3 linked regions of the Labrenzia sp. VG12 genome follow. The protein of the gene in region 1 interacts with the protein of each later gene in a pairwise test. Links are inferred from orthologs where the notes say so. Each region holds a gene or a part of one and is shown in the gene's direction. Other genes may lie near its edges.

Region 1 (2,872 bases):
GATAGCGGTTGAGGCGATACTGTCCGGGTTTGAGCACGGTTTCCTGCGGGCCGCGCAGGCCGCCTTTGGTCAGGAAACTGTCAGCCTTCAGCATGTCGCCGACGCTTTCATCCGGTATGGCCGGTGCCATGAACATGCCGGATGGCATCGCCGCGCCGTCCAGTGCGGTCAGCTGGCCATAATAGCCCTCCGGAATGGTGACGACTTCCCATTCCTCGAAGTCGTAAAGAACGCGCACCAGCGGAATGAAATGGAAGCCCGGTCCGAGGATCTGCGCCTGCGGGCCCTTTTCGCCGTCAAGCGCGATGATGCGGCCCTCGGGAAGTTCCTTGAAGGCGTAAATGCGTTTCAGATGACCGACACCGTTGGCATCGACAAAGATGAAGGAGGTGGAGAGCAGCATGAATGCGCCGACCAGGACCAGGGCGATGCCCATGAACCGGCTGGCAAAAACCCGCAGGAGCCTGTGTCCGCCGGAGGGAGCAGCTGTCTTGCGCAACATGATGGCTGCACCCAGAACGATTGCGACAATTCCAACGATCACACCGAGCATTGCAGCGACCTCCCGCATGACTTCAGACCCGGGTTTCATCAGATCGCTGCGAGCGGGCTGTGTCAAATCTGATGCCCGGAATTTCCGGGTTTTTGACCACGGGGAGCGCGGAATTCGCTCGACGGACCACCGGTGGAGGATTAGAACCGGCGAAAACAGGCCCGGGAGGAAACATGAAACCGACCAATCCGGTCTTTACCGGCATCGACACGACCGTGTTTGAAACCATGTCCCGCCTGGCCATGGCGCACGAGGCCGTCAATCTCGGTCAGGGCTTTCCGGATGTGGATGGACCCGAAGACATCCGGGGCGTTGCCGCAGAGGCGCTGATCGCCGGCCCGAACCAGTATCCACCCATGCTCGGTCTGCCCGCGTTGCGACAGGCCGTCGCCGATGCCAACAAGCGTTTTTATGGTCTGGACGTCGATCCGGGCTCTGAAGTCATGGTGACATCCGGCGCAACCGAAGCACTGGCCGACTGCCTGTTCGCGCTGGTGTCGCCCGGCGACGAGGTTGTCCTGATCGAGCCGCTGTACGACTGTTATCTGCCGCTGGTGAAGCAGGCTGGCGGCGTTCCCGTCCGTGTGCGCGTGACGCCACCCACCTGGGGTCTCGACAGGGAGGCGCTCAGGCAGGCATTTTCAGAAAAGACCAAGGCCATTCTCATCAACAACCCGATGAACCCGACGGCAAAGGTGTTTTCCGAAAGCGAGTTGCAGCTGATTGCCGACCTGTGCGTCGAACACGATGTTTATGCCATCTGCGACGAGGTCTATGAACATCTGGTGTTCGATGGTGCCCGGCACCTGCCGCTCATGGGCTTTGACGGCATGCGCGAGCGGACCGTGCGGATCGGCTCCGCGGGCAAGACGTTTTCACTGACAGGCTGGAAGGTCGGTTATGTGACCGGTCCGGCGGCGCTGATGGACCCGATCGCCAAGGCGCACCAGTGGGTGACTTTCACCACGCCGCCCAACCTGCAGAAGGCGGTGGCCTATGGGCTTGCCAAGGACGACAGCTATTTCTCCGGTCTTGCCGGCGACCTGACCGCGAAGCGGGACCGTATGGCAGCCGGCCTGGCCGCGCTCGGCTTTTCCGTTCTGCCCTGCGCGGCGACCTATTTCCTGACCTGCGGCATAGCGGGGCTGGGGCTTGGCGCAACGGATGTGGAAGCCTGCGAGACGCTGGTGCGAGATGCGGGTGTTGCTGCCGTTCCCGTTTCGGCTTTCTATGGCTCAGACGCGCCGACGGGCTTTATCCGGTTCTGCTTCTGCAAGAGGGAAGAGGTCATTGACGAAGCCCTGGCGCGCCTGTCGGCATTTTTGACTGCCGACCGCGCCGAATCCGCCTAGCCTGTCATCATGCAAGTCGTCTGAAATGAGAAATTACATGGACAATCCAGCTCTGGTCGATGTCACGAGAGGCAACCTCACCGAAAGTCTTCACCGGGGCAGCGTTGCCGTGGTCGACACGCAGGGGAAACTTGTTTTCGCGATTGGCAACGTGGAAGCCCGTGTTTTCCCGCGCTCCGCGATCAAGGCCCTTCAGGCCCTGCCGCTGGTGGAATCCGGTGCGGCCGATGCGCTCGATTTGACGGACGCCGAATTGTCTCTGGCCTGCGCCTCGCATAACGGCGAAGAGATCCATGCCAATTCGGCGCGGGTGATGCTGATGAAAGCCGGCCTCACCGAGGACGATCTGGAATGCGGTCCGCAGTGGCCGAAACGCATGGAAGATGCCGCCCGACTGATCCTGGACGATGAGACACCTTGCGGCTTGCACAACAATTGCTCCGGCAAACATGCGGGCTTTCTTGGGCTTGCCAGGGTAATGGGCGTTGACACCAAGGGGTATGTGGAGCCGGGCCACCCGGTTCAACGAGAGGTCAAACTCGCCATTGAGCAGATGACGGGCGACAAGCTGTCTGAAGATGTCTGTGGCGTCGACGGCTGTTCCATACCGACCTATGCGTCACCGATGCAGAACTTTGCCCGTGCGTTTGCGGCGTTTGGCACCGGCGAGGGGCTCGAGCCCCTGCGCGCCGATGCTGCGCAACGGGTCTATGACGCCTGTATCAACGAACCCTATATGGTTGCCGGTGCCGACCGGTTCTGCACCAGGGTGATGGAGACCTTTCGCGGCCGCGTCTTCGTGAAAACCGGGGCAGAAGGTGTTTTCTGCGGCGCTGTTCCCGAGCTCGGTTTCGGTATCGCTTTGAAATGCGATGATGGCGCAACGCGTGCGGCCGAGGTGATGATGGCAACGGTTCTGGAAGCCATGCTCGACCTGAATGACGAGGAAGCTGCTCTGCTGGACGGT
Region 2 (3,070 bases), 180 kb from region 1 along the record:
GTTCAGGCCATCGCACTCGACTGGAAGTGGCTGTTTCTCTACCCGGAACTGGGCACTGCCAGTCTCAACGAACTGGCCTTTCCAGCCGATCGGCCGCTCAGCATCGAAATTACATCCGACACGGTGATGAATTCGCTGATGATCCCGGCCCTTGGCGGTCAGATTTATGCCATGGCCGGCATGCGCTCCGAGCTCAACCTGATTGCCGACGAGCCGGGCGTCTTCATGGGCCGCAACACCATGTATTCCGGAGACGGCTTTTCCGACCAGCATTTCAAGGCCCATGCCATGAGCGAGGCCGACTTCAAGGCCTGGAGTGGCAAGGCTGGTGGCAGCGGTTCTTCTCTGGATGCGGCCACCTACGCGGAGCTGCACAAGCAGAGCATCGCCGATCCGGTTACTTATTACAGCAGCTACGAGACGGACCTCTTCAAGACGATCTTGAAAAAATATGCGCCGGTCTCAGCGCCGGCTCATCAGGGCCATGCCGACGGCGAGGGGGATTCATAATGCTGGGACGTCTGACCATCGATGCCCTGCCGTTCTATTCCTGGGTGGCCATGGGCGGCGCGCTTGTCACGGTGGGCGGCGGTGTCGTCGTCTTTCTGCTGATAACGTATCTGCGCGCCTGGAAGGTGCTCTGGACCGACTGGCTGACCAGCGTCGATCACAAGAAGATCGGCATCATGTATGTGGTGCTGGCACTGGTCATGCTGGTGCGCGGGTTCGTTGACGCCATCATGATGCGAGCCCAGCAGGCGATTGCGCTCAACAGCGAGGGCTATCTGCCGCCGGAGCATTTTGAACAGATCTTCTCGTCCCACGGCACGATCATGATCTTCTTCGTGGCGATGCCGTTCCTGACCGGTCTGATCAACATCATCGTGCCGCAGCAGATCGGTGCCCGCGATGTTGCCTTTCCCTTTCTGAACTCCGTCAGTTTGTGGATGACCGCTGCCGGGGCCGCGCTGGTGCTGGTGTCGCTGGTGATCGGCAAGTTCTCGCAGGCCGGCTGGACGGGTTATCCCCCGTATTCCGGCATCGAATACAGTCCCGGTGTCGGCGTCGATTACTGGCTCTGGGCCCTGATCGTCAGCGGTGTCGGCTCGACGCTGTCGGGCATCAATTTCATTGTCACCATCGTCAAGAACCGCTGTCCGGGCATGACCTTCATGCGCATGCCGCTGTTCACCTGGACGGCGCTGTGCATTTCTATCCTGATCGCCTTTGCCTTTCCGGCGCTGACCGTTGTTGCCGCCCAGCTGACGCTGGACCGGACGCTCGGCTTCCACTTCTTCACCAATGGCGATGGCGGCAACATGATGATGTACGCCAATCTGCTCTGGATCTGGGGTCACCCGGAAGTCTACATCCTGATCCTGCCGGCTTTCGGCATCTTTTCCGAAGTGGTCGCGACCTTCTCGCGCAAACGCCTTTTCGGCTATGCCTCACTTGTCTATGCCACGGCCTGTATCGCGCTTCTGTCCTTCACCGTCTGGCTGCATCACTTTTTCACCATGGGCTCCTCGGCCAATGTGAACGCGGTCTTCGGCATCGCCACGATGATCATCGCAGTGCCGACGGGCGTGAAAATCTTCGACTGGCTGTTCACGATGTTCAGGGGGCGGATCGAGTATCACCCGTCCATGGTGTTCACCATCGGTTTCATGGTGACCTTCGTCATTGGTGGTGTCACCGGCGTGCTGCTGGCGCTGCCGCCCGCCGACTATCTGATGCACAATTCAACCTTCCTGGTCGCGCATTTTCACAACATGCTGATCCCCGGCGCCCTGTTCGGCTATTTCGCCGGCATGAACTACTGGTTCCCCAAGGCCTTCGGCTTCAAGCTTGACGTCAAATGGGGGCTGCGCTCGTTCTGGTTCTGGATCATCGGCTTCTATCTCGCCTTCATGCCGCTTTACGTGCTCGGTTTCATGGGCATGAGCCGGAGGATGGAGCACTATGCCGACCCGAACTGGCAGCCCTACCTTGTGGTGGCCGCGCTGGGCGCGGTCTGTGTGCTGATCGGCATCGTCTGCATTGCGGTCCAGCTGATTGTCTCTGCCCGCAACTGGGGCTCGGCCCGGGACGTCACCGGTGATCCCTGGAACGGCCGCACCCTGGAATGGGCAACGTCGTCGCCGCCCGCGCCCTATAATTTCGCAGTTCTGCCCGAGGTGCGGGATCTGGATGCGTTTCACGACATGAAAATCCGCGGGGAAGCCTACCTGCCGCCGGCAAGTTATGAAGACATTGTCATGCCAAAAAACACCTGGATCGGGCCGGTGCTCGGTGCGCTGGCCTTCGGTCTCGGCTTTGCCTTTGTCTGGTATATCTGGTGGCTGGTTGCGCTCTGTTTTGTCCTGTCGCTGATCTGCGTCGGCATCAGGGCGTCGGACGACAATTCCGAATATGTACTGCCCGCCGCCGACGTGGCAAAGATCGAGCAGGCAAGGCTGGCGCAGATCTCGCCGGCGGACATGCACGACATGCGTGAATTCGTGCCACGCGGGGCCGCCTCCGGCGCACCGCTGCCCGGATCGGTTTGAGGAGAGGCCGGATGTCCGTATCAGCCGTTCTGGAAGAAGAAGAGAAGAAGTCGCTGGAAGCCCGGGAATTCGGCTTCTGGATTTACCTGATGACCGACGCAATCATTTTTGCGTTGCTGTTTGCGACCTATGTGGTTCTGTCTAAGAACTCCGCCGCCGGGCCGACCTCCAATGAATTGTTCGACCTGCGGCACACGGCCGGGGAAACGGCGCTTCTGCTGATTTCCAGTCTCACCTTCGGCTTTGCGTCGATCGCCCAAAGGGCGGGGAACCAGACCCACGTGGTGCGCTGGCTGATCGTGACGCTGCTGCTCGGCCTTGGGTTCCTGGCCATGGAGATGGTCGAGTTTCAGGGCATGATCGCCAAGGGGGCGGGGCCGGATGTGTCCGGGTTCCTGTCGGCCTTTTACACGCTGATCGGCACCCATGGTTTGCATGTCGCCTTCGGCTGCCTCGGCATCGTGGTGATGATTGGCCAGATCCAGGTCAAGGGCCTCACTCAGCCGGTGCGTTCCCGGGTC
Region 3 (4,075 bases), 430 kb from region 1 along the record:
GCAAAGGGAACAGAAATGGAACATAGTCCCCTTACGCAAGGCATAAAGCTTGGAGGACGACATGTTCCATATCGCTCGTGATTTTGCCGCATTCGGGTCTCTCGTCTGCTTCTGCACCACGCTCGCCGTCTGGGGCGACGTGCTGTTTTCCGTTCACTAAGATCCTGCCGTTGTCTATGAGCGTGCTTCCGAGGCGCTCCTTTCGCCGTGCCACGTGCAAGAGCTTGCCGGTGAAAAGAACAGCGGGGACGACGGCTCTGTCATCTCGACAGACGTCCATGAAACAGCTTCACTGAAAAGCTGATTCCTGGAAGATGTCGTAGGTGCGCTATGTCCGGCTCTGTTGCCGATCCTTCTCGTGAAAATGGTGCCGGTGTGCCTGATGGCGGTGGTCAGGCGGGGCCGGGCTATGTCCATCTGAGAGTGCACTCGGCATTGTCGCTGCTGGAAGGCGCGCTGCCGATCAAGAAACTTCTGGATCTGGCGGCGGCTGACAACCAGCCGGCCCTGGCGATTGCCGATACGAACAATCTCTTTGGTGCTCAGGAGTTTGCCGGCAAGGCCTGGGGAAGTGGCATTCAGCCGATCACGGCCTGCCAGCTGTCGGTGTTCTTTGATGATGGTCTGGAAGGCGCGCGCAAGGGAGAGCCTGTCCTTGCGGATGTTGTCGTGATTGCCATGACGGAAGCCGGTTACGGCAACCTCATGGAACTGACCTCGCGGGCCTTCCTGGATACAGAGACCGGTCTGCGGCCCCATGTTTCGGCGCAGTATCTCCTGTCCAAGTCCGATGATGTGATCGTGTTGACCGGAGGCGTCTCGGGACCTGTCGGCGCGGCCTTGCTGGCGGGCCGAAAGGACCTGGCCGAGACCCGGCTTCGAACCCTTGCAGACGCGTTTTCCGGCCGGTGTTACGTCGAGATCCAGCGTCACGGCATGGAAGCCGAGCGCAAGACCGAGGACGCGTTTCTGGCCCTTGCCTATGAGCTTGACCTGCCAATCGTTGCAACCAACGAGGCGTTTTTTCCCAAGCGTGAGGACTATGAAGCCCACGACGCCCTGATCTGTATATCCGAAGGGCGGGTTCTGATAGAGGATGACCGGCGCAGGCTGACGCCGGAACACTATTTCAAGAGCCGGGCCGAAATGTGCGCACTGTTCGCGGACCTGCCGGAGGCTCTGGCGTCGACGGTCGAGATTGCCCGTCGCTGCAGCTTTCGCCCGCTCAAGCGGGCACCGATCCTGCCGCGTTTTGCAGGCGCCGATGCTGATCCGGAAGAAGCGGAACGCGCGGAATCGGCCGAGCTGATGCGCCAGGCCCGCGAAGGCCTGCAGGCGCGTCTTGATGCCCACGGCCTGGCGCCGGGGCTTGAGGAAAAGGATTACTGGGAACGGCTGGACTATGAGACCGGCATCATCGAACGGATGAAATTCCCGGGTTACTTCCTGATCGTTGCCGACTTTATCAAGTGGGCGAAGGCACATGACATCCCGGTCGGGCCGGGTCGCGGTTCCGGTGCCGGGTCGCTGGTGGCCTGGGCACTCACGATTACCGACCTGGACCCGATGCGCTTTTCGCTGCTGTTCGAGCGCTTTCTCAATCCGGAACGTGTGTCGATGCCGGATTTCGATATCGACTTCTGCCAGAGCCGGCGTGAAGAGGTCATTCGTTACGTCCAGGAAAAATACGGCCGCCAGCAGGTGGCGCAGATCATTACCTTTGGATCGCTTCAGGCCCGGGCCGTTCTGCGCGACGTTGGCCGCGTGTTGCAGATGCCTTACGGCCAGGTCGACCGTCTGTGCAAACTGGTGCCGGCAAACCCCGCCAATCCGGTCACACTGGGGCAGGCGATCGAGGATGAACCGCGCCTGCGCGAAGCGGCAAGGGAAGAGGAGATCGTCGAGCGTCTGCTCGGCATGGCGCAGAAGCTGGAAGGGCTTTACCGTCACGCCTCGACCCACGCGGCCGGCGTGGTGATCGGTGACCGCCCGCTGGAACAGCTCGTGCCGCTCTATCGCGATCCGCGGTCCGACATGCCGGTCGCCCAGTTCAACATGAAGATGGTCGAGGAGGCCGGGCTTGTTAAGTTCGACTTTCTCGGGCTGAAAACGCTGACCGTGATCGACACGGCCGTGAAACTGATCGAACGGCGCGGGATTAACGTGGATGTCGCCGGCCTGCCCATCGACGATCTGAAGACCTATGAACTTCTCGCGCGCGGCGAGACGTTTGGTGTGTTCCAGCTGGAAAGTCAGGGCATGCGCCGGGCCATCGCCGGTATGAAACCGGACCGGTTCGAGGACATCATTGCGCTTGTGGCACTCTACCGGCCAGGGCCGATGGAAAACATTCCGGTCTATAACGCGGTGAAACACGGCGAACAGGAGCCGGACTGCCTGCATCCGCTGCTGGAGCCGATCCTGATGGAGACGAATGGCATCATCGTCTACCAGGAGCAGGTGATGCAGATCGCGCAGGTTCTGTCCGGTTATTCGCTTGGTGAAGCTGACCTTCTGCGCCGCGCGATGGGCAAGAAGATTGCCGCTGAAATGGAAGTCCAGCGGGCGCGTTTTGTCGACGGCGCCGTTGAGCGCGGCATCAACAAGACCCAGGCGGGAACGATCTTCGACCTGGTGGCCAAATTTGCCAACTACGGCTTCAACAAGTCGCACGCGGCCGCCTATGCGCTGGTTTCCTATCACACGGCCTGGCTGAAGGCGAACCACCCTGTGGAGTTCATGGCTGCGTCCATGACGCTGGATCTCGGCAACACCGACAAGCTGGGCGATTTCCGCCAGGAAGCCCGGCGCATGGGCATCGAGATCGTGCCGCCGTCGATCAACAGATCTCAGGTCTATTTCGACGTCGCCGATGGCCAGATCCTTTACGCCATGGGCGCCATCAAGGGGGTCGGTGAGCAGGCGGTCGAACACATCGTCGAAGTAAGGGGCGACACGCCGTTCAAGAGCCTCGGGGATTTTGCGCGGCGGATTTCACCAAGGGCGCTCAACAAGCGTACGCTTGAAAACTTGGTGGCCGCCGGCGCCTTCGATGAACTGGAGCCCAGCAGAGCCAAGGTGTTCGAGGGCCTTGACCGGATCATGGGTCTGGCACAGCGCAGCGAGGAAAACAGGACGCTCGGGCAGGACGAGCTCTTTGGCGGCAGCGACAGCGAGGAACCGCTTCAGCTCGACGAGGTCCATGGCTGGACCAACGAGGAAAAGCTGCAGCGCGAACATGCAGCCATCGGCTTTTATCTCTCGGCACACCCGATCGACGAATACGCGTCGGTCCTGAAGAAGATGCGGGCGCAGCCCTGGACGCAATTTGCCGAAGCGGTCAAACAGGGGGCTTCTCACGGCCGGCTGGCCGGCACCGTTGTGTCGATGCAGGAACGCAAGACCAAGAGCGGCACACGTATGGGCATTGCCCGGCTCTCCGACGCCACCGGGCAATACGAGGCGCTGCTGTTCCGGGAGAAGCTGGAACAGTTCCGGGATGTGTTGCAGGCCGGGCGTTCGGTTATCGTTCTTGTGGGCGCGGACATGCGCGATGACGAGCCGTCCTTGCGCATCGAGCAGGTCGACCCGATCGACAAGATGGCTGCGCGGCTTCAAAAGAGCATGCGCGTCTTCGTGCGCGACGAGCGCCCGATCCAGAGCCTCGCCAAACAGCTTCAGGTGCGTGGTGAGGGCGATGTCACCGTGATCGTGCTTCTGGAGAACGGCGCGCGTGAAGTCGAGGTCAAGCTTCCAGGCAGATTCCGATTGTCTCCGGAAATCGCTGGGGCGCTGAAGGCGGTTCCGGGCGTTACGGACGTTCAGTTGGCCTGACGACTGCCGAGCGCCGGTTCGCTATTGGCCAGCAGCCCAGATGATTTCAAGACGGATGCCGCCGGGTTCGGCAAACATCATGTGCTTGCGCGGACCATTGCCAAGTGGTTCCGGGCCGAATTCGATCGTCACCCCGGGCCAGGCCTCTATCTTGCCGGCGAGTGCATTCAGATCGTCTTCCGTTTCGACTTCAAGGGCAACGTGGTGCAGGCCGATATTGGCTTTCCGGTCAAAATCCGTC

The links.
Region 2: the proteins of CHH27_RS09005 (region 1) and cyoB interact in binary tests that used the Escherichia coli proteins (3 or more experiments, as listed by UniProt). The link is inferred for Labrenzia sp. VG12 from one-to-one orthologs.
Region 3: the proteins of CHH27_RS09005 (region 1) and dnaE interact in binary tests that used the Escherichia coli proteins (3 or more experiments, as listed by UniProt). The link is inferred for Labrenzia sp. VG12 from one-to-one orthologs.

What each region holds. Positions count from the first base shown.
Region 1 is NZ_CP022529.1:1,925,022-1,927,893, reverse strand. The notes cover bases 14-2,815. They hold CHH27_RS09005 (aminotransferase), read left to right. Parts: upstream 14-726; coding sequence 727-1,905; downstream 1,906-2,815. Other genes in these bases: CHH27_RS09000 (asparaginase), read left to right, coding at 1,943-2,815; CHH27_RS09010 (SPFH domain-containing protein), read right to left, coding at 14-619. Also shown: more of CHH27_RS09010, read right to left, coding at 1-13; more of CHH27_RS09000, read left to right, coding at 2,816-2,872. UniProt on the Escherichia coli protein: Shows aminotransferase activity with methionine and histidine as substrates, and to a lesser extent also with phenylalanine.
Region 2 is NZ_CP022529.1:1,747,872-1,750,941, reverse strand. The notes cover bases 30-3,029. They hold cyoB (cytochrome o ubiquinol oxidase subunit I), read left to right. Parts: upstream 30-509; coding sequence 510-2,549; downstream 2,550-3,029. Other genes in these bases: cyoC (cytochrome o ubiquinol oxidase subunit III), read left to right, coding at 2,561-3,029; cyoA (ubiquinol oxidase subunit II), read left to right, coding at 30-510. In the rest of the region: more of cyoA, read left to right, coding at 1-29; more of cyoC, read left to right, coding at 3,030-3,070. UniProt on the Escherichia coli protein: Cytochrome bo(3) ubiquinol oxidase is the terminal enzyme in the aerobic respiratory chain of E.coli that predominates when cells are grown at high aeration.
Region 3 is NZ_CP022529.1:1,490,379-1,494,453, reverse strand. Bases 30-4,034 are described here. They hold dnaE (DNA polymerase III subunit alpha), read left to right. Parts: upstream 30-330; coding sequence 331-3,834; downstream 3,835-4,034. Other genes in these bases: CHH27_RS06830 (VOC family protein), read right to left, coding at 3,856-4,034. Also shown: more of CHH27_RS06830, read right to left, coding at 4,035-4,075. UniProt on the Escherichia coli protein: DNA polymerase III is a complex, multichain enzyme responsible for most of the replicative synthesis in bacteria. This DNA polymerase also exhibits 3' to 5' exonuclease activity. The alpha chain is the DNA polymerase catalytic subunit.